3 regions of the Microbulbifer regidiadema genome follow, and region 1 is predicted to be linked to each of the others. Evidence: predicted binding sites of a transcription regulator. Region 1 holds the regulator's gene; each other region holds the start of a gene.
The links. The regulator LexA, encoded in region 1, represses DNA repair genes until DNA is damaged. The targets are predictions, from matches to a motif close to ACTGTNTNTANANACAGT.
Positions count from the first base shown of each region.

Region 2: the regulator LexA is predicted to act here: its motif matches at 6,593-6,610, upstream of recN (DNA repair protein RecN).
Region 3: the regulator LexA is predicted to act here: its motif matches at 6,374-6,391, upstream of ACJJIK_RS06465 (YebG family protein).

Region 1 is NZ_CP174297.1:411,054-421,334, reverse strand. Features, by position in the region: gene ACJJIK_RS01775 (mechanosensitive ion channel family protein) at 1-267, opposite strand, end outside; gene nagZ (beta-N-acetylhexosaminidase) at 322-1,338, opposite strand; gene ACJJIK_RS01765 (TetR/AcrR family transcriptional regulator) at 1,369-2,001, opposite strand; gene ACJJIK_RS01760 (LOG family protein) at 2,300-2,938, opposite strand; gene lexA (transcriptional repressor LexA) at 3,101-3,706, shown strand; gene ACJJIK_RS01750 (hypothetical protein) at 3,799-4,053, opposite strand; gene ACJJIK_RS01745 (DUF6586 family protein) at 4,311-4,802, opposite strand; gene topA (type I DNA topoisomerase) at 4,806-7,493, opposite strand; gene ACJJIK_RS01735 (hypothetical protein) at 7,701-8,231, opposite strand; gene ACJJIK_RS01730 (universal stress protein) at 8,376-8,819, shown strand; gene ACJJIK_RS01725 (ATP-binding cassette domain-containing protein) at 8,872-10,281, opposite strand, start outside.
Region 2 is NZ_CP174297.1:4,252,414-4,262,694, reverse strand. Features, by position in the region: gene dapB (4-hydroxy-tetrahydrodipicolinate reductase) at 1-715, opposite strand, end outside; gene ACJJIK_RS18650 (hypothetical protein) at 969-1,592, opposite strand; gene ACJJIK_RS18645 (hypothetical protein) at 1,880-2,329, shown strand; gene dnaJ (molecular chaperone DnaJ) at 2,375-3,499, opposite strand; gene dnaK (molecular chaperone DnaK) at 3,724-5,664, opposite strand; gene grpE (nucleotide exchange factor GrpE) at 5,807-6,427, opposite strand; gene recN (DNA repair protein RecN) at 6,658-8,325, shown strand; gene ACJJIK_RS18620 (1-acyl-sn-glycerol-3-phosphate acyltransferase) at 8,599-9,195, shown strand; gene fur (ferric iron uptake transcriptional regulator) at 9,245-9,655, opposite strand; gene ACJJIK_RS18610 (outer membrane protein assembly factor BamE) at 9,934-10,278, shown strand; gene ACJJIK_RS18605 (RnfH family protein) at 10,275-10,281, opposite strand, start outside.
Region 3 is NZ_CP174297.1:1,521,794-1,532,074, forward strand. Features, by position in the region: gene ACJJIK_RS06430 (alpha/beta fold hydrolase) at 156-1,040, shown strand; gene ACJJIK_RS06435 (alpha/beta hydrolase) at 1,460-2,515, shown strand; gene ACJJIK_RS06440 (hypothetical protein) at 2,646-3,020, opposite strand; gene ACJJIK_RS06445 (sigma-70 family RNA polymerase sigma factor) at 3,013-3,567, opposite strand; gene ACJJIK_RS06450 (DUF6249 domain-containing protein) at 3,579-4,400, opposite strand; gene ACJJIK_RS06455 (DUF924 family protein) at 4,922-5,530, shown strand; gene ACJJIK_RS06460 (LysE family translocator) at 5,530-6,147, shown strand; gene ACJJIK_RS06465 (YebG family protein) at 6,449-6,748, shown strand; gene ACJJIK_RS06470 (MAPEG family protein) at 6,844-7,239, opposite strand; gene ACJJIK_RS06475 (amidohydrolase family protein) at 7,386-8,687, opposite strand; gene ACJJIK_RS06480 (amidohydrolase) at 8,684-10,096, opposite strand.

The DNA of each region.
Region 1 (10,281 bases):
CGCAACACTCAGGCCCAGCAGCCAGACCAACACCTGCCCCGGGGGCGACAGCGCTCCCACCAAAGCATCATCCCAGGGATTAACCGTCTGCTCGGCTTTGATCATCATACGCCGCACAAAGCGGCCAAACAGCCAAGCCGCCACACCAGACACAAGTACAATGAGGAAAACTGACACTATCCAAACCCGGTTCTCACCCAGCCAGGACAACAACACACTCTCAACGGACTCCACTTGACCCCCTCCGCGTTCAATAACAATCAGCAATAGCTGCAATAAGGCCCCATCGAGCGGGGGCCCTACAAATTCAACAATATTTTCTCAGCGCATTATCGAAGCTAACCAGTCTCTGGTTCTATGCCAACGCGCACTCTTTTCAAGATCTGCCCAGGACGATATCACGGGCCTGCCTCTCATAGCCGACAGGCGGTGGCTCGATTCCGGCTTGGGCACAAAGGTTTCCAGGGCTGCCAGGGCCTCAAAGGCACCCACCCGATTGTTACAGACGATTCCCATGTCACAGCCCGCATGCAGGGCGGCAAGAATCCGGTCACCGTAACCACCCGCAGCCCCGGCTCCCTCCATCGACAAGTCGTCGCTGAAAATCACCCCGGTAAAGCCCAGCTGCCCCCGCAATACATCCTGCAACCAATAGCGCGAGAAACCCACCGGCTGGCTATCTATATTCACAAAGCGAATATGAGCCGGCATCACGGCGCTTAATTCTTGGGTGGCAATGCAATCGATAAAGGGCAGCGCATCTGTTGCCATAACCTGTTCCAGGGAGCGCTTGTCCTCAGGCAGCTCTACATGACTGTCCTCGAGTACATGACCATGACCCGGAAAGTGTTTTCCGGTCGTCGCCATGCCCGCCTCATGCATTCCCTGAATAAATGGGCGCGCCAGTGCGGTTAATCGGGCCGGGTTGGGACAGAAGCTGCGGTCGCCAATTACCCGACTGTGGCTGTCGTCCGCATCCAATACCGGCGCAAAGCTGAAGTCCACGCCCACAGCAAGCAACTCCGCCGCCAACAGCCAGCCCACATCTTGCAGCTGCTGGCCACTGGCCGCAGCGCCGAGGGCCTGCATGGAGGGTATGCGGGTAAAATCATCGCGAAACCGCTGCACCCGCCCCCCTTCCTGGTCCACTGCCAATAGGATTTCCGGGCGCACCGCGCGGATCGATCTCACCAGCTGGGTAAGCTGCTGGCGGTCCCGGTAGTTGCGGGCAAAAAAGATAAGCCCACCCACCATGGGGTGTCTGAGCAGCTCGCAATCTTCCTCGCTGAGTTCGAGTCCCTCGATATCCACCATTAGCGGTCCGAGTGATAGTGACATATTACATTCCTTATCGCTTTGGCAGCGCACTCACGGATTGTCCACCTTCAGCATGGCTGAAGCCGCAGGCACCAGGCGTTCAAGAGTCTGGGAAAGCGTACTATCGGCACCGAAGTCTTCCCGCAGGATCGCCTCAATCGCATCGTGGCTCGACAGTGTAAAAATGGTTGCGCCCAACATAAAGTAAAGGCGCCAGTAGAAGGTTTCCGGATCCAGCCCCGGCAGCGCTTCCGCCAACAGGCCGGCAAAACGGCGGTAGCTATCCCCATATCGGGATACGATAAATCGGCGCAGATGCCCCTGGAACTGGGTATAGGCCAACCCCAGCAGGCGCATAAACCGCTGCGGATCTTTCCCCTCCAAGCCCAGGCTTCCCAGGCCAACCCGGTACAGGCACTCGATCAGCTCCTCCACCCCCAGGGACTGCCCCTCGGCAACACGGCGATCCAGCTCTTCCTCCAGCGCATCGGTGAAAGGTGTTAGGAAACGTTCGAATACCGCCTGTATCAATTCCTTTTTGGAGCCAAAATGATAGTTAACTGCGGCCAGATTCACTCCCGCCGTGCTCGTGATCGTTCTCAAAGAGGTTTCAGTAAAACCTCGTTCAGCAAACAGCACTTCCGCTGCATCGAGTATCCGGCTGACCGTATCTGTCTGACTCATAAGTCTCAAACACCATTTAAAACATACGTTTAATCGCCGCCAGAGTAGCACATTCTCACTGCCGCAGAGCCCACTGGATAGGCGCCCCGCAGCCTCAGTCAAAGTGCCGAACGCCCCCAGACCCCCTTAGCGCTAAAGTGTGAGAGCAGTCCAGGTAAAAGTTTGAGCGGGGGTGTTTTTTAGTGCTTTAGAGATCGCAGGCTGGGGGATACCGCAAAAGAAAAGCGACCCGTTGAAGGATCGCAGAGTTGTTCGGGAGTAATTCAGAGCCCCGCTTTAGTTCGGTTTATTTGCGAGCTTATGCTTTCACATGCATATATTTCATAATTAGAGCCGCAGCCTCCTCCACACTATCGACAAGATGGAAGAGGTCGAGATCACCGGCATCGATGCAGTTGCGCTCTAAAACGGTATCTACCAGCCAGTCGTAGAGCCCACTCCAGTAGCGCTTACCCACCAATACAATCGGGAAGCGCCGCACTTTCTGGGTTTGTACCAGGGTGAGTGCTTCAAACAGCTCATCCAGCGTGCCGTACCCGCCGGGGAGCCCGACAAATCCGAGCGCGTGCTTTACAAATATAAACTTGCGCACAAAAAAGTAGCGGAAATTCAAACTGATATCTTGATAGGGATTCGCCGCCTGCTCAAAGGGCAGCTCTATATTTAAGCCAATCGACGCGCCCGGCTGGGCAAAGGCACCCCGGTTACAGGCCTCCATCAAACCCGGCCCGCCGCCGGTAATCACCGGTATTCCCTCCGCAGCGAGAAGCTCTCCCAACTTCACGCCCTGCTGGTACTCAGGACTATCCTCTGTAAACCTCGCCCCTCCAAACACAGTTACAGCCCCGCCCAACGCAATCAATCGCTCTATTCCATCGACCAACTCAGACTGAATACGAAGCACCCTCCAAGCTTCCGGCATCTTTGCGTCCAACATTACGTTTCCCCCTTATTGTCAGCTCTTTCAACGTTTTCTGCTTTCCTTACTTTCTCTCTCAATGTAGCAGTTCACAAAGACTAAAAGCTGAGGATTGCGCGAACATTAAATCTGTATATAATTCCAGCAACTGTATATAAATACAGAAAACTAGGTAAAACTATGACCAATCTCACCGCTCGTCAGACTCAGGTTCTCGACCTGATCAAAGCCTACCTGGATGAAACAGGCTACCCGCCAACACGGGCAGAAATCGCCCAGGAACTAGGCTTTCGCTCACCTAATGCCGCTGAGGAACACCTGAAAGCTCTCGCTAGAAAAGGCGCCATTGAGATGGTTGCCGGTGCCTCCCGTGGAATACGTATCCCCGACCATCAATCCGGTCTACCCATTGTGGGACGGGTTGCCGCAGGTCACCCGGTCCTCGCCGCTGAGCATATTGAGGACTACTGCGACATGCCTGCCAGCTTTTTCCACCCACCGGCCGATTACCTGCTGCGGGTGCACGGCATGAGTATGCGCGACGCCGGGATTCTCGATGGGGATTTACTCGCCGTACAAAAAACGGAACAGGTGCGCAACGGACAGATCGTGGTTGCCCGAATTGATGATGAGGTTACTGTGAAGCGTTTTCGCCGCAAGGGTAATCAGGCAACGGTTCAGCTGCTTCCTGAAAATGATGACTTTGAGTTAATTCAGGTCGATATGAGAGATAAGAACTTTGTGATTGAGGGGCTGGCTGTCGGTGTGATTCGCCAAGCACCTTAAGGCGCTCTAAAAACAACAACAGCGGCCACTGGCCGCTGCTGATTTAACCAATAGCACTGACATTAATGCAATGCTGCTATCAGGCATTACTATTAGTGAACGGTGTGATTTACCGGCATCAACTCTTCTTCCTCGAAGTAGCCCACCTCTAGATCGTCCAGATTTTGCACAGCTTCAATACCCGCTTCCAGCATAGCCCGAGCTACAGCAACCTTGTGCTTTTGCAAAAACTGAAGGCTCTCTGCTGAAAAAGAGATGCTCACCAAAGGGTCCTCCTTGTGGCCAGCACGACGCAAGGCTACATCGCCATTAGCCAACTCGATAATCTCAAAAGTTTCGGAGGACATTCGCTTTTCCTTCACGGCACAGTAGTTTGCGCCCAGTGTACCACAGGCTTGCGGGAAGTTTCATTCGCCCCGCTCAAGTCCGAGATGTTCTCAATTAATTTATACTCTGGCCCATTTTTAAGCTGGGACTTAGACAACTGCGCAGCAGTGTCGAACCCCTGCGACAAAAACAGGGGCCGACCTGAAAGCAGTGAAGAATACGGGCCTTAAAGGCCCGCAAAAAGATCAGTGAATTGCCCAGGGGCTTCGGAGATGACTTAACACTCGTCCAGATGGGCCCGCTGCCTCACCACCAGCTCGCTCAGGCAGCGATGCCAGTCGAGCAGCGACTCTTTGCACAGGGGGGCAAATTCTGGCGCGGCGACTTCATTGTGTAGCGGTATTAAATTGACCGGCTGTGACTTTTCCTCGGCAGCCGCAGATATTTTCTGCTGCTCCTGCCAGGCGTGCAGCATATGGGACAGCCAGCTTTGCGGATCGCCCACCAGGCCTGCCAGTTCATTGACCTCAGCACTGGCCCGCCCCTGGACACCCAGCGCATCGATAATCAACTGCGGGGAAGCCGGCTCAAACCCCAGCTGAAGCTGGCTGGCCTGCTCTGCGAGAAAGGCCCGGTAGGCCTTGCACAACTGCATCAATGCCGCTTCCTCCAGCGCATCGCGCTGGAGGGGAATATCCCACGGCTGCTGCAACAGCAACTGGCCCTTGCGCAGAGCCGAAGTCACATGGATGGTGTAGGGGTTACTCATGGCCTACTTCTTTGCCGCTGCTTTTTTAGTCGCAGGCTTCTTGCGCTTGGCAGCCGTGCTCTTGGTCGAGGCCTCTACTTTCCAACTGCCATCGCGGTAAAAAGCACGCCAACCGGTCGCCTTGCCTTCCTCCTCAGATTGAACGTATTGCTCCTGAGTTTTACGACTGAATCGAACCACCGTATCCCGGCCACTATCGTCCTGCGTCGGCGCAGAAAATAGGAAGCTGTATTTTGGATCGATTTCGCTCTGGTGGGGCAGCAACTCTTTGACCAGCGGAGCCCGGGTCTCGCGGTTTTTGGGGAACTGACTGGCAGCCAGGAACAGACCCGAGGCACCATCGCGCAGGATGTAGTGATCCTCCACTTTGATACAGGCCAGCTCCGGCATGGGAACCGGGTCCATTTTCGGTGGTGCCGGCTGTCCATTTTTTAACAGCTTGCGAGTGTTCTTACAGCTCTCATTGGTACAGCCAAAGTACTTGCCAAAGCGGCCCGACTTTAACTGCATATCACTGCCACATTTATCACACTCGATAATCGGACCATCGTACCCTTTAATTTTAAAGGTGCCCTGCTCTATCTCGTAGCCGCTGCAATCCGGGTTATTGCCGCAAATATGTAATTTGCGCTGCTCGTCCAACAAGTAGCTATCCATGGCAGTACCGCACTTGCCACAGCGGCGCTTCTCGCGCAGCAGCCTGGATTCCGCTTCCTCGTCCTTGTCCGCATCGACCGCTTCGTCCCCCGATACCAGGTTCATGGTATTGGTACAGCGCTCTTTGGGCGGCAGTGCGTAACCGGAGCAGCCGAGGAACACCCCGGTGGAACCGGTGCGAATCTGCATATGGCGGCCACACTTGCCGCACTCGATATCGGTATCGGTCGGCGTGTTGCGGCGCATGCCCGCATCGGCAGACTGGGCTTTTTCCAGACGCCCGGAAAAGTCCTGATAAAACTCATCGAGCAGTTGCTTCCAGCCCTTATCGCCATCGGCAACTGCGTCCAGAGATTCCTCCAGGTTTGCAGTAAAGCCGTAATCCATCAGGTTCTTAAAGCTTTCGCTGAGGCGGTCGGTGACAATATCCCCCATTTTCTCGGCGTAAAAACGGCGGTTCTCCAAACGCACATAACCGCGATCCTGGATCGTGGAAATAATGGAGGCGTAGGTGGAGGGGCGGCCGATGCCGCGCTTCTCCAGCTCTTTAACCAGGGCCGCTTCGCTAAAGCGCGCCGGCGGCTTGGTAAAGTGCTGTTTGGGGTCCAGCTGCTGAAGGGACAGTTTATCCCCGACCTTCACATCCGGAAGCAGTAGATCCTCATCCTTTTTGCCGCTCGCTGGAGCGACTTTGAGGAAACCGTCAAATCGAATCACCCGGCCCCGTGCGCGCAACTCAAAGTCACCGGCACTGACCACAATTGAAGAGGAGGTGAACTGGGCTGGGGTCATCTGGCAGGCCACGAACTGCTGCCAAATCAGGTTGTACAGCCTCTCCGCGTCCCGCTCGACACCGGAGAGCATATTCGGGGCGATACGCACATCGGATGGGCGAATCGCTTCGTGCGCTTCTTGAGCGCCCTCTTTGCTGCTGTAGCTGTTAGGGCTTTGCGGCAGATATTTATCGCCGTAATTCTCGCCAATATAATCCCGCGCAGATTCCACTGCCTCTTTACTGAGGTTGGTGGAGTCAGTACGCATATAGGTGATATGACCGGCTTCATACAAACGCTGGGCCAGGGTCATGGTCTTCTTCACGCTGAAGCCGAGACGGTTACTGGCCGCCTGCTGCAAGGTGGAAGTAATAAATGGCGCGCCGGGCTTGGAACTGGTGGGTTTGTCGTCGCGGGCTGAAACGACAAACTCACTGGACTGCAGCTGCTTGGCAGCATTCATCGCCAGCTCTTCGTTGGTGGGGCGGAAAGCCTCACCGGCCTGCTTTTTCACCTCGAGGCGCAACTTGGCCGCCTTTGTCGTTGCGGTGTCGGCAAACAGGGTCCAGTACTCTTCGGGAATAAACGCGCGGATTTCCCGCTCCCGCTCCACCACCAGGCGAACCGCAACGGATTGCACACGCCCCGCAGACAAGCCCCTGGCCACTTTCTCCCACAGGAGTGGGGATACCATATAGCCGACAATCCGATCGAGGAAGCGGCGCGCCTGCTGGGCGTTGACGCGGTTAATATTCAGACGGCCGGGATCTTTAAAAGCCTCCTGAATCGCCGATTTGGTGATTTCGTTAAACACAACCCGGCGGTAGCGGTCGTTATCGCCGCCAATCGCCTCGCGCAAATGCCAGGCAATCGCCTCTCCCTCGCGGTCCAAGTCCGTTGCGAGATAGATGTGATCGGCGCCTTCGGCGAGCCGCTGCAATTCGCTCACCACTTTCTCTTTGCCCGGCAGTATCTCGTAGTGGGCCTGCCACTCCTGATCCGGGTCTATCCCCATACGCTTGATCAGCTGCTCGCGATTTTTCTTGCGCTTGTAAGCCTCTTTCGCCTCGGGGGAAAGCTTGCGTGTTTCCGCCGCACGACGCGCGCGCTCCTTTGCGTCAACCGGTTGTTTATTGCCCCCACCCGTGGGCAAATCGCGAATATGGCCGACACTGGACTTCACAACAAAGTCCTTGCCGAGATATTTATTGATGGTTTTCGCTTTGGCCGGTGATTCGACGATGACCAGTGATTTACCCATAAGCCTTTGATTTCAAATGAAAATTTACTGCTATTGCAAGTCTTGTAAGCCCTCTTATCGGGCTTGTGCTGCGCGAATATATAAGCCTCACATCAAGCGCGGTCAAGCAAAGCTGACAATTTTCCGCTCTCAGTCACCAAAATTGGCACCGGCCAGTCCGCTAAAATGCGACCCCGTAGACGCTCTTTTATACCGCTTTCCCGCCGCTCAGAGCGGCCCCTCAGTGCCCGAGTGGGCGCTCACTTTCCGAATAGCTTCTTCTATTAAGGGGGTGTATTCATCGAGCGAAGCCATCAACTTTTGGAAGGCCTGTTCACCGCCGGTTTCCGGCCACTGAATACCGAGACCCACCGGGGTTGCGGTAATGGCACAGGCTCCCCGGGGGATTTTTTCCAGCAGCTGGTGTAAATATTTCCACGCAGCCTGTGGCGCCGGCTGGCCATCGACCCAATCCCAGACACCGGAAAAATTCAGCTCGTGCTCCAAGCGCTGCTTGTCCAGCACCCAATCCACTTGCAACCCTTTGCGATTCTGCCAGCAGCGGTAATAGACCGCCGCAGTGCCATCGCCTAAGGCGGCGGGCAGCGCCTGGATTTGTACGGTAATGCCGGCCCGGGCCGCCCGGCTGCGCAGGTCCGCCAGGCGGCTGTCGCGGGCATTGGGCTTGAGCCACATCACCGGGCCCAGCACCAGCGCGATGGCAAACACGATGATAATCACCGGCAACCAATCAGACATAACCATTCCTCATTGTGGAAAAAAGTGACTATTGTGCGGTGTTTCGTGTGATCTATGTCAATCGGTTTTTTTTGCGGTAGACTCAAAATAGGTGTCAAAAGGGTGTTTTCACAGTCAATAAAAAGGGATAGGAGCAGGTAAATTATGGCGAAATACCAACACATCCTCGTGGGCTTGGACCTGTCAAAAGAGTCTTCTCAGGTACTTGAAAAAGCGGCGGATATGGCTGAGGCATTTGGTGCAGAGCTAAGTTTACTGCACGCCATTGAGCCCCTGACCTTTGCCTATGGCGGGGATATCCCTATGGACCTCTCCGAGGTACAGGAGCAGCTACAGTCCCAGGCCAAGGAGCAGCTGCAAAAAGCCGCCGGGCCGCTAAATATCCCCGCCGATCGCCAGCACGTCATCCTCGGCCAACCCTCCACCGAAATTCACCGCCTGGCCCAGGATATCCAGGCCGATCTGATTATTATTGGCAGCCACGGCCGCCACGGCTTGGCGCTGCTGCTCGGTTCCACCGCCAATGGCGTCCTCCACGGCGCCAAATGCGATGTCCTGGCCATTCGGGTCTTTGTGGAGGACGAATAACCCGGGCAAAAAAAGGGAAGCGGCATCAGTTGCAACTTCCCTATTCCCCCCGCTAGTCGTCGCCGCCTTCCAGCTCCGACCAGCGCTCAAAAGCCTCTTCCAGCTGAGCCTGTTTTTCCGTCAGCGCACTCAACTTGGCTTGCACCTGCTGCTGCTCCTGCTGGTAAAAGCTGGGGTCTGCAACCTCCTGCTCAATCGCCCCGATTTCTCCCTCGAGGGTTTCAATTAAGGCGGGCAAGCTGTCCAGCTCTCTCTGAAGCTTATAACTCAGCTTCTTTTTCTTTGCCGGGGCCGCCTCTTGGGACTGAGGTTTCTCCTTCGGTTTATTGGCGGCGGGGTTTACCTCTTTCAACTCTGCAATAAAGCTGCCCCCCTGGCGCACAAAATCACCGTAGCCGCCGACGTATTCACGAATGCGGCCATCTCCCTCAAACGCGAGACACTCCCCCACCACATTGTCGAGGAAGGCCCGATCGTGGCTCACCAGCAACACCGTGCCGCTAAAATCGAGCAGCAGCTGCTCGAGCAGCTCCAAGGTTTCTACATCCAGGTCGTTGGTGGGCTCATCGAGCACCAAAATATTAGCGGGCTGGCTAAACAGCTTGGCCAGTAGGGCGCGATTGCGCTCTCCACCGCTCAAGGCGCTGACCTTAGTGCGGGCCTTTACGCCACTAAAGAGAAAATCGGACAGGTAGGACATAACATGGCGGCTCTTGCCGCCAATAGTCACTGAGTCGCGCCCTTCGGCAATATTATCGAGTACCGTTAAATCCGGATTTAGCTGGTCGCGGCGCTGATCGAAATAGGCCACCTGTTGCTTGGTGCCCAGGCGAACAGTGCCACCCTGGGACTTTAACTCCCCCAGTAACAACTTGATCAGGGTACTTTTGCCGACACCGTTGGGACCGATCAAGCCAACCTTGTCGCCACGCATCAGGGTGAATGACAAATCCTTAATCAGCGGCTGCTCGTCGGGGTAGGCAAAAGTGATCCCCTTCAGCTCGGCAACCAGCTTGCCAGACACCTCACCGCTATCCAGGGCCATCTTGGCGATACCCTGCTGGGTGCGGCGCGCCTCCCTCTGGCGGCGCAGTACCTGAAGTGCCCTTACCCGGCCTTCATTGCGGGTTCGGCGCGCTTTGATACCCTGGCGAATCCAGGTTTCCTCTTGCGCCAACTTCTTATCGAACAGGGCCTCATTTTTGGCCTCCTCTTCGAGAAGCTTTTCTTTTTCTTCCTGATAACGGTCAAACTTGCAGCGGAAAGTACGCAAATATCCGCGATCCAAATCCCAGACACTGGTGGCCAGACGCTGCGCCAGCGCCCGGTCGTGGCTCACGAACAAGAGGGCGCCACGATAACTGGCGAGGAAATTTTCCAACCACTCCACTGCGGCAATATCCAGGTGGTTAGTGGGCTCGTCGAGGATCAGCAAGTCCGGCTCTACCACCAGCGCGCGCGC
Region 2 (10,281 bases), 1.1 Mb from region 1:
CAAAAGAGAGACGGCTGCTGGCGCGGTGACCAATTTCAACGCGCTCGCCCTCCGCCAGAAACATCACCGAGTGTTCGCCCACCACATCGCCGCCGCGCACGGTGGCAAAACCGATAGTCTCGCGATCGCGGGCACCGGTCTGGCCCTCGCGGCCGTAAACCGCCACCTTGTCCAGATCGCGGCCGAGGGTTTCGGCAATCACCTCCCCCATACTCAGCGCCGTGCCGGAAGGTGCGTCCACTTTGTGGCGGTGGTGGGCCTCGACAATCTCGATATCGGCCTCCTCCGCCATCACCCGCGCAGCGGTTTCCAGCAATTTAAAGCACAGGTTTACCCCGGTGGAAAAATTACTGGCGAGACACAGCGGCACCTGGTCCGCACGCGCCAACACTGCGGCTTTTTCCTCGCTATCAAAACCGGTAGTACCGATCACAATGGGAAGGTTTTTCTCCGCACAATAGGCGGCATTTTCCACCGTGGCCTGGGGGGCGGTGAAATCGATCAGCACGTCGAACTCCGCCTGATCGAGGCTATCCACAATAGCCAGACCACTGCGGCCCAGGCCGGAAACTTCGCCGGCATCGGCGCCGACCAAACTGGAGCCCGGCCGCACTACGGCCGCTGAGAGTTCAGCCCTATCGGACAGGGACAGGGCCTCTGCCAACGCCCGCCCCATACGACCACCAAAGCCCGTTACCGCTACCTTCACCGCCATTTCACCACTCCAATCCGAGTCCATAAGATTCCGGATTCTACATCGCCCCCAGTAGCGCGCATAGATATCCAGAGGGGGCAGCGCCGGCCCCCATCTGCGGCAGTAAAGTGGCGCTTGTGTAACGTTTAAACGGAGGGCGACTCTGGTGCAAAAGAATAAGCCGCCAGAGTCCGTCCGCAGAGGTATACCTATTTTTCCACCGGCAAAAGCTGGCTTACACGGTACCTCAGGGGGAAAGCACCTCAAAGCGGCATCACGCTGGACTCCACCAACTCCAACTGATATCCGTTAATTTATGGATACTGCACTTGGCAAAACTCTCGTTGAGGAGCTTTGCCGCTTCCGGGTTTTCCTGAAAGTATTCAATATTCGTGGGGTTTACCTCTTCAAAGGCAAACAGCGAGTAGCACCAGGCATATATAATTTTGTATCCCTTGTCGTAATACTCTCGGGTCAATTTTTTCAGGTTATCGGAAGAGCGGCTAGAGGTCTCCTCCTTCAGATCAACACAGGTAATTTCGCAGTCCAGCAGGTGTTTTCTGGTCTCTGTCGCCGCCTGTTTGTCTCCTGCGAAGTGATCCGCATCCCACATTAATCCATACAGTGCGCCATTATTCTGCGAGGGGTTCAGAATGCTTCCGTGTCGCCCACCGAAGATGGCCACCTTTCGACATCCGCGAGCGTAAAGCGTATTTACCAGGGGAATCCAGCTGGTATTCCCGGTTATTGTTACCGAAGCAAAAACCCCGCGAATCTCTACCCAGGGGCAATCTTCGGATAGGATCGGGTTGCGCGCCATCATATTTTCTTTCAGCTCATAGGGCGTCCTCTCGGAATTATATTGCTCTATGATTTTCGTTTCCTTGGCGGTATACATATTTCTACAATCCTTTGTCAGTCGAGCATTAAAAGTGGGAATGAGCACTGATCTCACAGACTCCAAAGGAGGAAGAAAACGTCCATAGCACTCATACACCAGGCTAATTACCGCCGAAATTAAACCCCCGTTGCAGGGGGCAGGATCTCCCCTAAAAACAAAGCGCCGCGCCCCGTTGGAGCAATTATTAGAAAATGGAATAAAAAATAACTTTAAAATTACCAGGGCGCGAAACAAACGTGGCAGCCACTGCTACGCTTTAGCGGGAGGGTAAATGGAGCGCCAATATGCGACTGATGATCCTGTCCAACCAGCTGCCACATATTCTGGCAGTGGTTATTTCCCTGAGCTTGGCTTTTGGCAGCGCACCGGTTTCCGCCCAACAGCAAGGTGCCAGTGCCGATTTTTGGGAAAAATATGATGATATTACCGACTGGGTGACGCTGCGTTTGCAGCTCACCCCCGCACAGAAAAAGGTGGTAGTCCCCATTCTGCAGCAGAGTTTTGCCGAGAAAAAAGCGGTGCTAAAAAGCCATGGATTACTGGGCGATAACAAGGTGACCCTCAGCCCCAAACTGCGCAGCGAAATAGGCACAGAAATGGCTGTAATTAGCAATCAGAGTCTGGAGAAATTGCGGGAGGTTTTAAGCACAACACAAATGCGCGAAGTGCAGAAAATACAGATGGAATTTATCAGTGAAGTGGCAAATAGACTGCGGGCCCAGCCCAGCCAATAAAACTGGCCTGAAGCGGTTAAGCTTCAGGCCAGCCGGATTTTCGCCCTAAAGCTTCATATCCCCAAAGAAGTTCTTCACCCCTTCAAACCAACCGGTTTGACGCGGTGAATTTTTCTTTTCACTGAGGGTATTGGCGAACTCCTGCAACAAGTCTTTTTGCTTGCCGGACAGGTTTACCGGAGTCTCCACTACAACGCGACACAGCAGGTCGCCGGTTGCACCGCCGCGCACCGGGGTAACGCCTTTGCCGCGCAGGCGGAACAGCTTGCCAGTCTGACTCTCTGCCGGAATCTTCAGCTTCACCTTGCCGTCGAGCGTCGGCACTTCCAGCTCGCCGCCGAGGGCTGCGGAAACAAAACTGATCGGCACTTCGCAGTAGAGGTTTTTGCCATCGCGCTGGAACAGGTCGTGCTCTTTTACCACCACCTGTACATAGAGATCGCCGGCGGGACCGCCGTCCGGTCCGGCCTCACCCTCACCGGACAGGCGAATGCGATCACCGGTATCCACACCGGGCGGAACCTTAACCGACAGAGTCTTGGTTTCCTCTACGCGACCGCGACCGTGGCAGCTGCCACAGGGATCGGAGATAGTGGTACCGCGACCGCGACAGTTGGGGCAGGTTTGCTGTACAGAGAAGAAACCCTGCTGCATGCGCACCTGGCCGGCACCGCCACAGGTGCCACAGGTTTGCGGGGAGGAGCCGGGCTTGGCGCCAGAACCGCTACAGGTACCACAGGACGCCAGGGTCGGAACGCGAATCTTAACCGTGGTGCCGCGCACTGCGTCTTCCAGATCCAGCTCCAGGTCATAGCGCAGATCGGAACCGCGCGCCGGGCCGCCGCGACGGCCACCGCCGCCACCACCGAAGATATCGCCGAACACATCGCCGAAAATATCGGAGAAGCCGCCGAAACCACCGGCGCCACCACCGCCCATCTGGCCTTCCACACCGGCGTGGCCAAACTGGTCATAGGCTGCGCGCTTCTCGGAATCCGACAGGATCTCGTAGGCCTCATTGGCTTCCTTGAACTTGTTTTCCGCTTCCGCATCATCGGGGTTACGGTCCGGGTGAAACTTCATCGCCACCCGGCGGTAGGCTTTCTTCAGCTCTGCATCCGAAGCGCCGCGCTCGACGCCGAGGACTTCGTAATAATCGCGTTTCGACATAAAACTATGTTCTCTGGTCCGGCATCAAGAACGGCCAAACTCTCTCTACTTCTCGGTTTCTAATTAAGCTCCGCGCGCGGAGCGCCAGCAAAGCGGCAGAATGCGGCCACTATTGCTGGGTGCCTGAAACAACACAGGGCGCGGGCCTCTAAAAGTAAGGCGCCGCGCCCCTGAAGTTCTCCAGCGACACCGCAAAAGCCGCCGCCGGAAATGCAAGCGTACGCTTACTTACCTTCTTTTTTGTCGTCCTTAACTTCTTCGAACTCCGCGTCTACTGCGTCGTCACCAGCGGAGGACTGCTGCTCGTCCTGGGCACCAGCGGCACCTTCAGCACCAGCGGCTTGAGCCTGCTCGGCGTACATCTTCTGCGCCAGCGGACCGGAAGCTTCAGTCAGCTTGGTAGTCGCCGCTTCCATAGCCGCCTTGTCGTTGCCTTTAACGGCTTCTTCCGCTTCGCTAACGGCCGCTTCAATCGCCGCTTTCTCTTCAGCGGTGGCTTTGTCGCCCGCTTCTTCCAGAGTCTTCTTGGTGGCAGAAATCAGACCGTCGAGCGTGTTGCGAGTCTGCACCAGCTCTTCGAACTGCTTGTCCGCTTCGGCATTGGCCTCGGCGTCCTGAACCATCTTGTCGATCTCGTCCTCGGACAGACCAGAGGAAGCCTGGATCACGATAGACTGCTCTTTACCCGTGGCCTTGTCCTTCGCGTGTACGTGCAGGATACCGTTGGCATCGATATCGAAGGTTACTTCGATCTGCGGCATGCCGCGCGGTGCCGGCGGGATATCGGCCAGGTCGAAACGACCCAGGGACTTGTTCTGTGCCGCTTGCTTGCGCTCACCCTGAACCACGTGAATGGTCACCGCAGTCTGGTTGTCGTCCGCAGTGGAGAAAACCTGAGACTTCTTGGTGGGGATAGTGGTGTTCTTGTCGATCAGCGGAGTCGCAACGCCACCCATGGTTTCGATACCCAGGGTCAGCGGGGTTACGTCCAGCAGCAGTACGTCTTTAACGTCACCGGACAGTACCGCGCCCTGGATAGCAGCACCCATGGCCACAGCTTCGTCGGGGTTAACGTCTTTGCGCGGCTCTTTGCCGAAGAACTCGGTTACTTTCTGCTGTACCAGCGGCATGCGGGTCTGACCGCCCACCAGGATTACTTCGTCTACGCCGGAAGCGGACAGGTCGGCATCTTGCAGAGCGATTTTTACCGGCTCCAGAGAGCGGATAACCAGCTCTTCTACCAGGCTTTCCAGCTTGGCGCGGGTCAGCTTAACCACCAAGTGCTTGGGACCAGTGGCATCTGCGGTGATGTACGGCAGGTTAACTTCGGTCTGCTGGCTGGAGGACAGCTCAATCTTGGCTTTTTCCGCAGCTTCTTTCAGGCGCTGCATCGCCAGGGGGTCGCCTTTCAGGTCGATGCCCTGGTCTTTCTTGAATTCGTCTGCGAGGTATTCGATCAGGCGCAGGTCGAAGTCTTCACCACCGAGGAAGGTGTCACCGTTGGTGGACAGTACTTCGAACTGCTTCTCGCCGTCTACGTCGGCAATTTCGATAATGGAGATATCGAAGGTACCACCACCCAGATCGTATACCGCTACAGTGCGGTCACCGCCCTGCTTGTCCAGGCCGTAGGCCAGAGCAGCGGCAGTCGGCTCGTTGATAATACGCTTAACGTCCAGGCCCGCGATGCGGCCGGCGTCTTTGGTAGCCTGGCGCTGGGAGTCGTTGAAGTAAGCCGGTACGGTAATTACCGCAGCGTCAACTTTCTCACCGAGGAAATCTTCCGCAGTCTTTTTCATTTTCTTCAGAACTTCGGCAGAGATCTGCGGCGGCGCTTTTTTGTCGCCTTTCACTTCTACCCAAGCGTCGCCGTTGTCAGCGCCAGTGATGGTGTAAGGCACCATCTGAATATCTTTCTGGACAACGTCGTCTTTGAATTTGCGACCGATCAGACGCTTAACCGCAAACAGAGTATTTTGAGGATTGGTCACCGCCTGACGCTTGGCAGACTGACCTACCAGAATTTCGCTATCGTCAGTGAAAGCAACAATAGAGGGGGTAGTGCGATCGCCTTCGGCGTTCTCGATTACACGCGCCTTGTCACCATCCAGTACCGCTACACAGCTGTTAGTGGTACCCAGGTCGATGCCGATAATTTTTCCCATTAGTCAATTCCTCGTTTGGTGCGCGCCGCCAGCTCTGTTCTGTACTCAACGCGCAAATAATTCTTCTGATGTCAGCTATATTGGTGCCGGCCGCAAAAATTCAAGGCCGCTTTACACTTCTGCCACTTTTACACTTTTGCCACTAGAGCGCTTTGCTGACCACCACCATGGCCGGGCGCACCAGGCGACCGTTAAGGCGATAACCTTTCTGAAACACCTCCAGAACCGTGTTCGGCTCTACCTCGCCGTTGGGCACCTGGGTCATAGCCTGGTGCAGTTCCGGGTCGAAGGGCTCACCGGCGGGATCGACCACTTCCACAGAATTTTTCGTCAGGGTTTCAACGAAAGATTTGTGGGTCAGCTCGATACCCTCTACCAGGGCCTTGTTGGCTTCGTCGGCGCTATCGATAGTCGCCAGGGCGCGCTCGAGGTTGTCGACAACCGGCAACAAATCCTGCAACAGTTTCTCTACCGCAAATTTGCGCGCGCGCTCGATATCCTGCTGCGCGCGGCGGCGGGCATTCTGCTCTTCCGCCTGAGCGCGCAGGGCCATATCCTTGTGCGCTGCCAGCTGCTCCTGCAACTTGATAATTTCCTCGTGCAGGGCATCGGCACCTTCGGCCTCACCCTGCAAAGCCTCTTCGGCGAGCTCGCTCTCTATAGAGGAAGGCTCTTCAACCTCTGCTGAAACGCCCTCGTCTGTAGCTGGTGCGTGCTCCGCCCCCTCTTTAATCTGATCTTCTTCGCTGCGCTCTCTGGCCACTGCTTTCTCCGTCGCGTCGACTCTGTCAGTAATGTGAGTTGAGCCCGCCTCGCGGGCACTGGAGGCTATATGGGGACATCCCCGCACAGTTCAAGTGGTTTTTCGCGCAAGCACCCCACCCCGGAGGCAATATGACCCCGCCGCTATAGCTAAGCGCCAGCGAATACTGTATAAATAACCACTAACTGGGCCCGATGCCCGTCGATTAGCAAGGACACAAAGCGACCTCTATGCTGCTGCATCTGTCTATCAGCCAATTCACTCTGGTGGACCAACTGGAGTTGGAATTTGGCCCGGGTACCAGCACCTTGACCGGTGAGACCGGCGCGGGTAAATCCATTACGCTCGACGCCCTCGGCCTGGCACTGGGTGGGCGCGGCAGCGCTGAGCTAGTGCGCACCGGCGCCAATCGCGCCGATATCAGCGCCACCTTCGATATCGGCGCGCACCCCAGCGCCGCCGGCTGGCTCGAATCCCAGGAGCTGGACGCCGGGCAGGAAGTGATTCTGCGCCGCACTATCGGCGCCGACGGCCGCTCCCGCGCCTATATCAACGGCCAACCGGTGACCCTGCTGCAACTGCGCGCCCTGGGCGAACAGCTGATCGATATCCACAGCCAGCACGAACACCAATCCCTGCTAAAAAAGGAAACCCACCTGCGCCTGCTGGATGAATACGCCCAGGCCCAGGAACTGACCGCCGAGACCCGCAGCCGCTTCAAAACCTGGCGGGATCACTACCGCCGCTACCGCAGCCTGGCCGACAGCGCCGAAGAGGCCGAAGCCCGCCGCCACCTGCTGGAATACCAGCTCAAGGAGCTGGAGCAACTGGGTTTGAACGAGGGAGAAATAGAGGCGCTGGAAAGCGAACAGCAACAGCTGGCCAACGCCGGGGAAATTCTCAGCGGCAGCTATCAACTGGCCGCTTTTCTGTCCGGTGGTGAGGGCGATATCGCCGAACAGCTGCACCGCGCCCTGCAACTGCTGTCCTCCATGCCCGGGCAGGCACCGGCGCTGGTGGAAGTGGCGCAGATGCTCGACAGTGCGCGCATCCAAGTGGATGAAGCCGCAGCCACCCTGTCCCGCCATATCGACCGCTTCGAGATGGACCCGGAGCGGCTCTCCGAAGTTGAAGAGCGGCTCAGCGCCATCTACCAGGCGGCGCGCAAACACCGGGTGCAACCGCAGGAGCTGCCGGCACTGCAACAGCAACTTCAGGCGGAGCTGGACGATATCGGCAGCCCCGACGCCCTGGAGCGCCTGGCCGCCAACTGTGAACAGCTGGAAAAACAGTACCGCAAAGTCGCCAGCCAACTCAGTAAACTGCGCGGCAAAGCGGCAACCTCACTGGCGGCGGCGGTCAACAGTCAACTGGCGGACCTGGCCATGCCCCACGCCTGCGTGGAGCTGTCCCTGCAAGAACTGGATACCCCCAACAGCCAGGGGTTGGAGGAAGCGGAAATACTGATTTCCACCAACCCGGGCCAACCGCCGCGCCCCCTGGGCAAGATCGCCTCCGGCGGTGAACTCTCCCGGGTCAGCCTGGCGATCCAGGTAGTCACCGCACAGACCTCGCGCACCCCCACCCTGGTATTCGATGAGGTGGATGTGGGTATCGGCGGGGCCACCGGTGATGTAGTGGGCCGCCTGCTGCGCCAACTGGGAGAGACCCGCGATGGCCGCAGCGGCCAGGTGATCTGTGTCACCCACCTGGCCCAGGTAGCGGCGCGGGCCCACCGCCAATACCTGGTGGAAAAGCACAGTGATGGCGAAAGCGTGTTTGTGGCTCTGCGCGAGCTCACCAACGGCGAGCGCCGCGAAGAGGTAGCGCGCATGCTCGGCGGCGCTCCCACCACCCAGTCCCTGGCCCACGCCGAGGAAATGCTGGGGAGGAGCTAAACTCCAATATTTTTGTGGGGCCGGCCATAGCGCCAGCTCCAAAGCGTTATAACTGCGCCGCATGTCGCAAAAAGGCAAAAATGGCACATTTAGCTAAGCAATCTTGTGCCATAGATCAATAAATAGCTGCCACACAATCCGGTAAATCACCCCTTTCGTCGGATATATGTGCCGATTTAGAACAAACGAACAAATATGACTGTGAGTGGCGGGTAAAGTCACCATATACTGGGTAACCTATTTTTCTATGTATGAGTAGTCCCGGCTGAGGTTATGCAGAGAACAATTTTCAACACCCCCATTGTCACCCCGATCCTGCGCCTGGTTGCGCGGATGCTACTGAAGCTGCACGGCTGGCGCGTCAAAGCTGACGAGCAGTCCCTCAAGCTCAAGCAGTACGTACTGATCGGCGCCCCCCACACCACCAACTGGGATGGCTACTACTTTATCCTCGCCGCGCTCAAGCTGAAGATGACCCCGCAGTGGATGGGCAAAGACAAGCTGTTTACCTTCCCCCTGGGCGTCCCTATGCGCTGGTTCGGCGGTATTGCCGTAGACCGCAGCAAGGCCAACAACCTGGTGGAAGCCACTGCCAGGCAGTTCAAACTGCGCAAAGAACTGATTATCGCCATTCCCCCCGAGGGCACGCGCGGCCTGGCGGAGCGCTGGAAGAGCGGCTTTTACCATATCGCCCGCAGCGCCAAGGTGCCGGTGGTACTGGGCTATATCAACTTTCCCAAGAAGGAAGTGGGCATAGGTCCTATCGCGCAATTTGGGGAAAACCTGGAAGCCGAACTGCTGAAGCTCAAGGAGTTTTACGCGGATAAAATTGGCAAGTTCCCGGAGCTTTACACTCCGCCCTGTCGCTAGTCGCAGCGCGCGTCATTGAAGGGTGCGGTGAACACCGCACCCGCAAGCATTACTTCTCTTTTTCTGTCACATACAGAACCAGGCTGTGGCCGGTCAGCTCATAGCCGTGCTCTTCGGCAATCTGACGCTGTAGCTCCTCAATCTCCTCATTGTGGAACTCGATAACCTTGCCGGTATCGGTGCAGACCATATGATCGTGGTGATCGCCGCGATCCAGCTCAAATACAGAGTGACCGCCATCGAAATTGTGGCGCACTACCAGGCCCGCGCTCTCAAACTGGGTCAACACCCGGTACACCGTGGCTAGGCCCACATCCTCTCCCGCTTCCAGCAACAGCTTGTAGACATCCTCAGCACTCAAGTGCTGCTCGCTAGTGCTCTCAAGCAATTGCAGAATTTTTACTCGCGGCAGAGTGACCTTGAGGCCAGCCTTGCGCAATTCCTGGTTTTCGTTCGACATGTATCAATATTTCCCGGCAGGATTTTAAAAGTGATCCGAAGTTGCCCAAGCTCACAGCTGCCGTTTAGCAAGGATTCCGACCTTGGAGTCCCGTCTGTCAGCGAGTCAACTCTTCGGGTATTATCCCATGCCCTGCGGAGTCAGAGAAACCCCGTACTGCTCACTTAGTGCAGAACGGCGAGGTGGAGGAACTTTTTTTCTTCGCATCGAACTAAACTGACTGTTTATAAGAAATCAGCGCGAGCGCTGCCGTTTGAAACCAAATAATGGAGCAATGAATGCCGCCTAGTCTGAGATTTCTCACCATCGCCTTCCTCTGCGCCCTACTGGGTGCCTGCACACTGGTAAAATTCCCCGGCGTACACCGCATTGAGGTGCAGCAGGGCAATATCATTACCCAGGAGATGGTGGACCAGCTGAAGCCCGGAATGACGCGACGCCAGGTACAATTTGTGCTGGGCACTCCGCTGCTGGAGGATACCTACAATCCCAACCGCTGGGATTACGTCAACCGCCTGCGCGACAAGAAAGGCAATATCACCCAGAAGACTTTCAGCGTCTACTTCGACGAAGACGCCCTGGTAGCCACCAGCGGTGACTGGCAGCCGGCGGAGTGGCCCTAGGCA
Region 3 (10,281 bases), 1.1 Mb from region 1:
ATGTTTAGCTCAAATACTTGAATATAACAACAATAGTGATTTGTCACCCCCAACCTGTAAACTGCCCCTGTTAACAACATAGGACTACTCGACAATTTATCACTATCAACCCCTCAAGCTGGAAGATATAAAAATATTATCGGATTATACTCACCATGAAGATTCTAAATTTAGCATTACTTATTGGTTACTTGTCATTTTTTATAGCTTCTACGGCAGCAGAAGAAGTCAAGCTCAATGACTCCCTCTCCCTCCATTACCAGCAAGCGGGCAGCGGTGATACAACGATTATCTTTATCCCCGGCTGGATGATGTCAACAGAGGTTTTTGAACATCAGCTCGCACATTTCAAGGATTCACACAAATACCGAGCCTTGGCTTATGATCCTCGGGGCCAGGGTAAGTCATCTAAACCGGTCGAGGGTCACACCTACCAACAACATGCGCGAGACTTGGCGCTACTGATCGAAAAGCTAGAGCTTGAGAATATAATTCTCGCAGGTTGGTCCTATGGCGTAACCGAGCAGCTGGCCTACCTGAATCAGTTTGGCTCTAACAACATCAAAGCCATGATTATGATCGATACTGGCCCGGACATTGCTGGGGCCAGTCGAGATGAGTGGGTTTGGTATCTAAACGATGATTCTGATGGATATTCACGCTGGTTTACGGAGGGCATTATTGAAGACCGCGACACTGTGATCTCAGAGTTCGTCAAGTGGATGCTTGAGAATCCCACTGCGGAAAATGTTGCCTGGATCTCTAATATCGCCAATCAAACCTCTAGCAGCGTTGCCGCAATTACCAACGCTACTGGTTTTTATCTCGATTACAGTAAGGATCTCATAGCCCTTGAGGGAAAAATTCCCATGCTATATGTGGTACGTGATGAAGTGAAGGAAGTGGCTGACAAATGGATCAAAGCCAATACCCCCTCCGCCACTACCGCTTATATGGGGAAACATATGATGTTTTGGGAAAGGCCCGATGAGTTCAATGCAGTGATAGACCAATTTCTGAAAGATATGGAAACCAAGTAAGATCACAGTTATTTTTTCCGCTTAGCTCCGGTCTGACGGGGTTACTCCTGTCAGACCGGGATTGTTGCGCAACAAGATGGCAACATCGACGCCTATCGATTCAAAGCCCCGCCCAGAACCCTACCCCACCTAAACCTCAAGAGATAAGCGGCCATCTTAAGCCCCTCTACATCCCCTGCATTCCACTAAATCAGGTGCTTGACAGGCAACGGAGCAATAAAATAGATTGGAGTCATAAAATAATAAATTGGCAGTTATACCTAGCACTGATGTCCATATATGTCAGTTAAATCATCTTTCCGTTAAAAACACCCTATAACCCAGGCAGACGCAGAAGCCACCACGCCATTCCCGGCCAATAAACTTAATTCTTATTTCAAGTTTTACCGAAAAAATAAAATCTACATGGAGGATAGAAAATGAGAAGCCTGTTGATAGCCCTGCTAATTTGTTTCCCGATAGTGGTCAATGCTTCAGAGTTTGTGCTTGCGGAAAAACTGAAAATCCATTCAAAATTTCTCGGTGAAGATAGAACTATTCTGGTAAAGCTGCCTGAGCAATATCACAAAATCGACAAAAAGTATCCTGTACTCTATATACTCCACGCACAATGGGACATGCTTTCCAGCCTGTCTACGGTCGATTTATTAGAGGGACAAGTACCCAACTTTATTGTGATTGGCGTAGAGGGAATGGGAAAAGAACTGCGCCCAGATCAGGGTAAATCAACCGCTTTCTCAGAGTTTTTAGCCAATGAAGTGGTGCCCTATATCAACCACAACTATAACACCGCAAGTTTTAGTATTTTGTCCGGGCACTCCAATTCAGGCCGCTTCGTTTTGGACTATTGGTTAAATAACAAGGCCCCATTCTCACAGTACTACGCTTTCAGTCCATCATTGGAGGACGGCTATATTACCGGGCGCGTCTCCGATTTAGCGCCGAAAAACCTACAGGCAATGCCCCCACTAACCGTTACCATTGCTAACGAGGGGGAGCATATGCAAACTCCATTCAATCATTTGAAACAGACCCTCACGGACATCTCCGAAACCCCCTTTACTTTCAAAAAGTTCCCGCAGCAATCCCACAGAACAACCAAACACCACTCCATGCAGTTTGCCCTGCAACATACCTTTGAGGGGTGGGAGCCCTCTTACGAACTAAAAATGAGCGGGTATGACAATCTGACAAAACACTATCGAGGCCTGTCTGAAAAGTTTGGTTTCCAAGCGCTGATCCCCACCAATACCCTACAGCGATTGATGGCCCACTATGCGATTTCCAACTCTGAAAATGCCGCCAGCGAACTGGAGCGGCATATTGCCTATACCGTCAAAGAAATCTCAACAGGGGTCGAGGCCACTATCGAGGTAGCGGATTATTTGCTCAATAATGGTCATGCGGAGGCCGGCAAAACCATACTAGAAGAGATGTGTCATCAGACGAAAGAGCATCCCCGCTGCCAGAGCTGACGGGGCTTCGTATAAATTTTCTTGGTGTGAAGTAGGTCGACTAAAGGTTGACGAGGAACTTACCCGCAAGGAGAGAAGGGTGCCCACTCCATCAAACTCCAGGAGTGGGCTCTGATAATAGCGAGATTCGCTAGCGACGTGCGGCGAAAATGCCCCCGGTCATAACCGCCAGGGAGGAGAGAAGCCCAACACCCACCAAGCTGTATAAGCTTATGGATTGCTTGGCCATTTCGGCAACCGCCTCAGTAAACGGGAACTGCCAGGCAACAATTAACAACGCCGCCGCCACGGCAATGTACTGGGAGTAACTGGCTCGACGCTTCGAGCGCTTAGGCTGCACAGGCAGAGCCGCCATTACACGGTCACAAAAGCCATCGTTATCCAAGTGGGGCTCATTGAACTGGAGCTGTTCACTCAGCCAGGCGTCAAATTCCTGGTCGTTGCCCTCTAATGCCATTTCACTCAAGGCATTACCCTTCGTGTTGTGCTGTTCAAAATTAACCATTTACCACCTCCTCACGCCAGGGCTGTAGCAAGCTGCGCAGCTTCGCCCTGGCACGATTGACATGGGATTTTACCGTACCAAGCGGCAATTTCATAATACCTGCCGCTTCCTCATGAGAAAACCCTCTATGCATACACAGATGGATGGCCTGGCGCTGGGCATCGCTCAGGCTATCCATCGCGGCAGTGAGGTCCCGAGCCATTCCCAGCTGGCGGGACTCCTCGATAGTTTCATCGGCCTGGGCCCGGTCTACCGCATCTTGATCCACATCGGGCATATTCTTGCGCTTGTGGCTCATGACGAGATTATAGGCGATACGGTACAGCCAAGTGCTGAAGCGGGCATCCCCCCTGAACGCCGGCAACGCCTTATAGGCCTTAATAAAGGCCTCCTGCGCCATATCGTCTGCCAGACCCTGGTCCCCATCACACAGCTGACGGAGCGAGTATCGCAGCTGTGACTGATAGCGACGAACCAGCTGGGCGTATGCCCGCTGGTCCCCGTCTTCGACGGCTCGTCTGATTAATTCCTCGTCATTGAGGTCCATACTCGCCTGTCCTATACCTGCTTGTTATCAAGCTTCCAGTTCACAAAGCGAGCCACACCGATAAACAGAGGGATCAAGCCGAGACTACCTACTCCAATATCCGCGATAGCCGTGAGGGAGAGGAATATTGCCGCCCCCATGGCCATCAGATTAATACCGCGATCACTGGAGCTACTGGCCCCTCGGTCCTCAAGCAGATCTATCAGTTCCGGGGGCACATCTCTCCCATCGGCGACCATTTGGTTGATATTGTTCATCACCAATTGCTTCTTGCGATAACTCGTGCGTGTCACCAGCCAGACGATAAGTACCGGCATACCAAATACGCAGAGCAGCGCCACTACGGGAACAATGGTGGTGGCTCCAAGCACGCTGGCAGTATCGCCATGATTTGAATCGTTACTGTGCCAGTCGTAATGTTCCCGGTGCCTGCCGCCCAAATCCAGGTCTCCGGAGAGGCTTATCTTGACGTTATTCGGCACCTTATCCAGGGTCTCATCGGTAACCTGGCCGTCAATATCCAGGATGCCCTTGCTTTTCAGCCGCTCAATAATTTCCTGGCTCAGAGGGCCGCCAAATTCCTGCCCCAAATCAACCCTTACCTCGCTTCGCTCACCACCCTCTCCCTCGGATTTGATCGTAAGCACTCCATCTTCGCGCATAATGCGCACACGGGTTTCGGATTCGGCAGCTTCCACTCCGGGCGGCGCAGGGGGCTCGGGAATCAATGAGTCCTCCTCTTGAGCCCAACTACCCGCACTTATGCTGGATGCCACTATGGCAAACCAACAGCAGATGGCTGCCTGGAAAGAAGATTTATTTCTCGCTCTCATTACATACTCTCTAATCATTTTCATTATCAGTGTTGTGAACCGTCGTTGGGGGGTAGTGATTTACATCACCATCATTCGAGCTTTAGAAAAGGGGTAAGCCATTCCACCTCGAGGTGGCTTCTCCTCAGCGATACGCACTGGAGGTAGCCGGTTAACCTCTCGACTCCTATCGGTACACTCACTAAGCCTCTCTAGCATTTGCCGATCAATTTTTTGGGTGAGCTCACGGTGAATCCCATCCTGGGAAATAGTTAGCTCAGAGGCTTTAACCTGCCCCACTTGCAGGACCGCCACTACCAGTGATAAGGCGGCGCAAAATTGTACCCTTTTAGTTGATCTCGCAGTAAACATTGTGATCTCCCTTTTTTCCCTTGTACGCCACTATGACGAGGCGGGGAGCGCACTTGGATGCAGCCGTATAATTTTTTTTACACGAACAATTAGAACCCTCTTCTAATAACACCTCTTAAACTGGAACGATTCAATAAACACTGACGACAGCGCGGAAGGAGAACTTCTATATGACAACCCCTGACGACATCCTTATTTTTTGGTTTGGCACTGCCGGGATTCGCGGCAACACCGTTACACCTGGGAAACAGGACCTGTGGTTTGCCGCCACTTCTGAGGTGGATGCCGATATCAAGACAAGATTTGGGGCGGTTACCGCATCGGCTCTACAGGGAGAATTGGACCACTGGCGGCACACTTTGGCTGGCGAGCTCGCTCTATTACTGGTCTGTGACCAGCTATCCAGAAATATTTATCGGGGTACCCGCCGGGCCTTCGCCGGAGATCCCCAGGCCCTGGCGATTACAGAGGCGCTGATTCAGCGCGGGGAAGCCCCCGGCCTTGGGCTCTACCAGCAGATATTCCTGGGTATGCCGCTGGAGCACAGCGAAGACCCGGAGATCCAGCAACGCTCGGTAGACTACTTCAAACAGTTGCAGCAAACCTTCGCAGGCGACAAAATTGCCGCACCCTATCTCGACACTCACTATCGATACGCCCTCGCCCATCAGGAGGTTATCGAGCGATTTGGGCGCTTCCCTCACCGCAACGCGGCTTTGGGTCGCATTTCCACTCAAGCAGAAACAGAATGGCTGGCTCAAGGGGGCGGCTTTAAATAATGGATTTACTCAGTTGGTTATCTCTCGCGGGGATCTGTGCCCTCGGCGCTATGTCACCGGGACCGAGTCTTCTTATCGTATTGCGCAGCGCCTCCTCAGGCCTGCAACAAGGGCTGGCTAGCGCTATTGCCCACGGAGCCGGGGTGGCGATTTACGCAATCCTCACCGCATTCGGCCTGGCGGTGCTGATCACCAGCTCCCCTGTTCTGTTCAATATTCTACAGTGGGCCGGTGCGGCCATGCTGGTCTACCTGGGCTGGAAAGCCCTCAGTGCGCCCTCGCCTGACGCCAGTGCCGCTGTAGTGCCGCCCCCGCAACAGAGTCTGAAACGCTCTATCGCCCAGGGTTTTGGTGTCGCTTTTTTTAACCCCAAGATTGCGGTGTTCTTTACCGCCCTATTCAGCCAATTTGTCTCGGAACAGCAGGCGCTGACCACCAAGCTGGGTATGGCCGCCCTGGTTTCAGGGGTGGACACCCTGTGGTATTGCATTGTGGCCCTAGCGGTACACGCCAGCCGCAAACGCCAGTTGGTCAGCAGGCATATTGGTCACCGCATCCAGCAGGTGTTTGGTGTCTTGTTGATCGGCCTGGCGGCCCGACTCGTGCTCAGCATCTAGTATCATCGCCTCCCCGGCCTTGTCGCCTTGCGGCATTGTGTATCAGCCCATAAAAAAACAGGCCCGCAAGCGGGCCCGTCAAATGATGTGAAGACAGCCAGTCGCCCCGGGGGGAATGCGACTGGCTGTGTGCTTATTATGACAGCATTCACACTTGCTGGCGGGCCGATCATCGCGCCTGCCACTCTTTTGACCGCATTGCCCCTTTCTTTCTTTGATCGTTGACACTGAATATATATACAGTTACTGTACCCGCATACAAACTAAGTAGAAAGTCTAATAGACGATTGGGAGGCACACGATGGCCGTAGTAGCTGTTTGGAAATGCGATAGAGACGGAGCAATGTTCGACAACAAAAAAGACGCTGAAGAACACGATAAGATGCTGGAGCTCGCAGCTAATATCACTTCGCTGATTGAGCGCCACATCGATAGCATTGATGAGCAGGTGGGCGAAGAGATCGGTCTACTTCTAGCCAAGCGCCGCGATGCTCTGGCAAAAGCCTGTAAAGGAAAGCCCGAAGCCCTGCTTGAAGAAGATGAGGGCATGGAGCAGGAAGGCGAAGACGATCGCGTAACCCCGCTCGCCGCCAACCAGTAAGCATCTGTAGATTTATCCCTGTACTCTTGCCCGGCTTGCCGGGCTTTTTTGCGTGGGGGCTCTCGATGAGCCCCTACTGCCCGCCTCAGCGAGCCTCAAAGCGTGATTAGCGTGTTAACAATGTTAATAAGCGCTAAAACAACAATAACTATCCAGCTGATCAGCGTGCCCCAAAAGCGTCCAAAGTGCATTCCGCCTTTGCCCTGGGTCAATCCATAGGCATGGAATACCCGCGAGATAAAAAAGAGCGCCCCAAAGAGATGCAGCCACAACGCGGGCAAGCCGCCCAGCTCAGCAGCCAATAACAGCAGCAGTGCTATCGGGGTGTACTCGATCGCATTAGCGTGGACTCGCACCCGAATCTCATTGAAACGATCATCACCGGTTCCAATCCCCACCCGCTTGGTGCGACGGAACTGAACCACTCTGGCAGCCAGGTAAATAATCAGAAGTGCGCAAAGGCCGGTGTAGAGTGCTGTGATATTCGCCATGTTTTTATCCTTGTTCTTATCGATCTAGCCGGGGAATATATCCCCGAAAGTCAGTATTTCGCCACACAAATCCTACACAACCCAATGGACCTTTCGGATCAATAGACGGAAAAAGAAAAGCGGGCCTGAAGCCCGCTCTGTGCACTTTAGTGCTTGTAGCCAAATTCATGGCCCTTTGCGGGCTTGAGATGCCTATCTCTCAGACGTGTTGAGCGATTCACCAGGGACTGGTTCTCACCCTCAATCAGGACCTGCTCCGCATAGCTGGTAACCTCCAGCGGGTCACCGCTCCAGATCACGATATCCGCAACGGCGCCGGGCGCCAAAGTCCCCCCCTCAAGATTAAAGATCTCAGCAACATTGCTGCTGATCGCCTTTAGGGCCTCCTCATAGGCCAGACCGTTAGCCACAGCGTTACCCGCCGATTGGCGGGACAGGTAGACATTGTGAGTCGCCGCATAATCGGGCCCACTGATTGCCACTTTTACACCGGCCTTGGTCAGTAGTGCCGCGTTATCCAGGCGCGCCCCCAGGCTTGAAAATGAAGCCGGGATATTGTTGATCGCATCGATAACAACGGGCACTTGAGCCTGTGCCAGCTTATCTGCCACCATCCAACCTTCGGCTGCACCGATAATAACGAGCTTCACCTTGAAGGCTTTAGCCAGATCCAGTACCGCGAGGATATCGCTGGCCCGGTTGGCTGTTACCATCAGGGGCTCTTTACCACTGATCACCGGCTGCAAAGCTTCCAGGTCCGCTAGGCGGTAATCCAGCTCCCGCCACTCGCCCCGGCGAATGGCGGCGCGATGATTGCGGTACTCTTGGGCTTCGCGCAGTGCATTCTCCACCTTGGCATAAGCATTGGCGCGACTGCCACCAGCCAACTCGCCACCGGACTCTCCCAGGTAAGCTTTTTGCGCAACGTTCTTTGCTTCGACGCTGTCAAATTCACCGTTCAATTTGATGGCAAAACTGCGCCCTGCAAATACCTGCTGCGCATCCACAGCGCCGCTATCCCAGGTGCTGATCGCCGGTGACACAACAGCGCTGGTCACGCCACCAGCTCGGTTGAACGGGATCAGGGTGGACTTTGGGTTGTAAGCGGGCAGCGGATTAAAGGCGCTGCCTATGCTGGCGCCGGTCACCTGGTGATCATTGGTGGCACTGGCTGCACTGATCTCTACCAGTCCCAGCTCGGAAATAGGTGCTATCACCCCGGGCGTGACCACTTTGTTGCGCGCATCGATAACCCGATCAGCCGCGACGTCCAGGGAGGGGGCCACCTGTGCAACTTTACCATCCACAACCAGCACATCAGCAGCCTCCAAGCTGCCCTGCCCGGCCAAGGTGTGCACCTTGCCACCCTTGATAAGAATCGTCTCAGCCTGGCCCGCCGCTGACATCAAGCCCAGGGCCAGCGCACAATAAACAGCTATTTTTTTCACAGTCGCTCTCCCTCTGCATCGAGAATTCCCAGCTCGAAATCGGTGTGTGGCTGACGCTTGTTATCCGCGCGATCGAACATCAATTCCCCATCAATAAATACCTGATCTACATGGGTGTAGACACTGAAGGGGCTGCCGGACCAGACGACGATATCCGCCATCTTGCCGCTCTCAAGGCTGCCGGTTTGGTCGGCGATACCCAGGGCCTTAGCCGGGTTTAAAGTCATCCAGACCACCGCATCCTTGGGCTGGATATCGAAACCTGCGCGCTGGCCCGCAGTCATCGCCTTGGCTGTTTCCTCGTGCAGGTGCTGAACCCCCACGCCGGAATCCGAGTGGATCATCGCACAGGCTTTGGCCTGATCCACAATCGCGATATTGGCTTCGGTCATATCGTAGGCTTCGTGTTTAAAGCCCCACCAATCGGCCCACATCGCCGCACAAACATTGTTTTCCGCCAACAGATCGGCAACCTTGTAGGCTTCAACCGCATGGTGGAATGTAGAGATTTTGAAGTCGAACTCCTTGGCGATATCCATCATTACCGCCATTTCCTCACCGCGATAACAGTGGTTGTGAACCAGGATATCGCCATTGAGTACGCCTGCCAGGGTTTCCATTTGCAGATCGCGCTTGGGCTCATCCCCGCCATTTTCGACGTAATCCTCCCACTCCTGCTTGTAAGCACTGGCCTGAATCCAGGCATTCCGATAGCCGGCAACGTTACCCATACGAGTGGAGGGAGAGCTTCCCTTGCCACCGTAAACCCGCTTGGGGTTCTCGCCACAGGCCATTTTCAAGCCATAGGGGGCGCCGGGAAACTTCATATCCTGAACACTGCGACCGGGCACATTCTTCAGCGTGACACTGCGACCGCCAAATAAATTGGCCGAACCCGGCAAAATTTGCAGGGTTGTCACACCACCGGCGAGAGCCAGGGGAAATTGAGGGTCCTGGGTCCAAACTGAGTGCTCAGACCAAACCTGTGCGGTGTTTGGCGAGGTCATCTCATTGCCGTCCTGGCTGGACTCGATTCCTGGAGCCGGATAATCGCCCAGGTGAGAGTGCACATCGATAATACCGGGAGTAACCCACTTGCCTTTGCCATCGATAACCAGGGCATCTGCCGGGGCCTGCAAGCCCGCACCAATCGCCTTGATTTTGCCATTTTCAAACAAGAGGTCCGTATCGTCTCGCTGCTCCCCAGTACCAGTGAGCAGGGTTGCGCCCTGAATCAGTACCGGACGGGACTGAGTTACTGAATAAGTCGAGGGGAAGGCATCCACGCGAGCGAAATCGAGCGATCTCGACTCACTGTCAACAGGCTTCTCACCGCAAGCGGACAACAGTAGCGAGGCACCCAACAGTGCCGCGATACCGCGCCCGAGAAATCGGGTTTGCAGCTGCATAGTCATTTCATCCAATCGTTTTGCATATGGCGGTGAATGCTACCAGTTTGTACAGATAGCGCCACCACTCAAATTGTCACAAACGACCGGTAAAAGACATGCATCTCCCAATCTAAGGGCTTATAGAGCGATTCATATTGCGATATCTTGAGCCGCGCACCGTAGTGGGCCCCTCTACGAGCCAG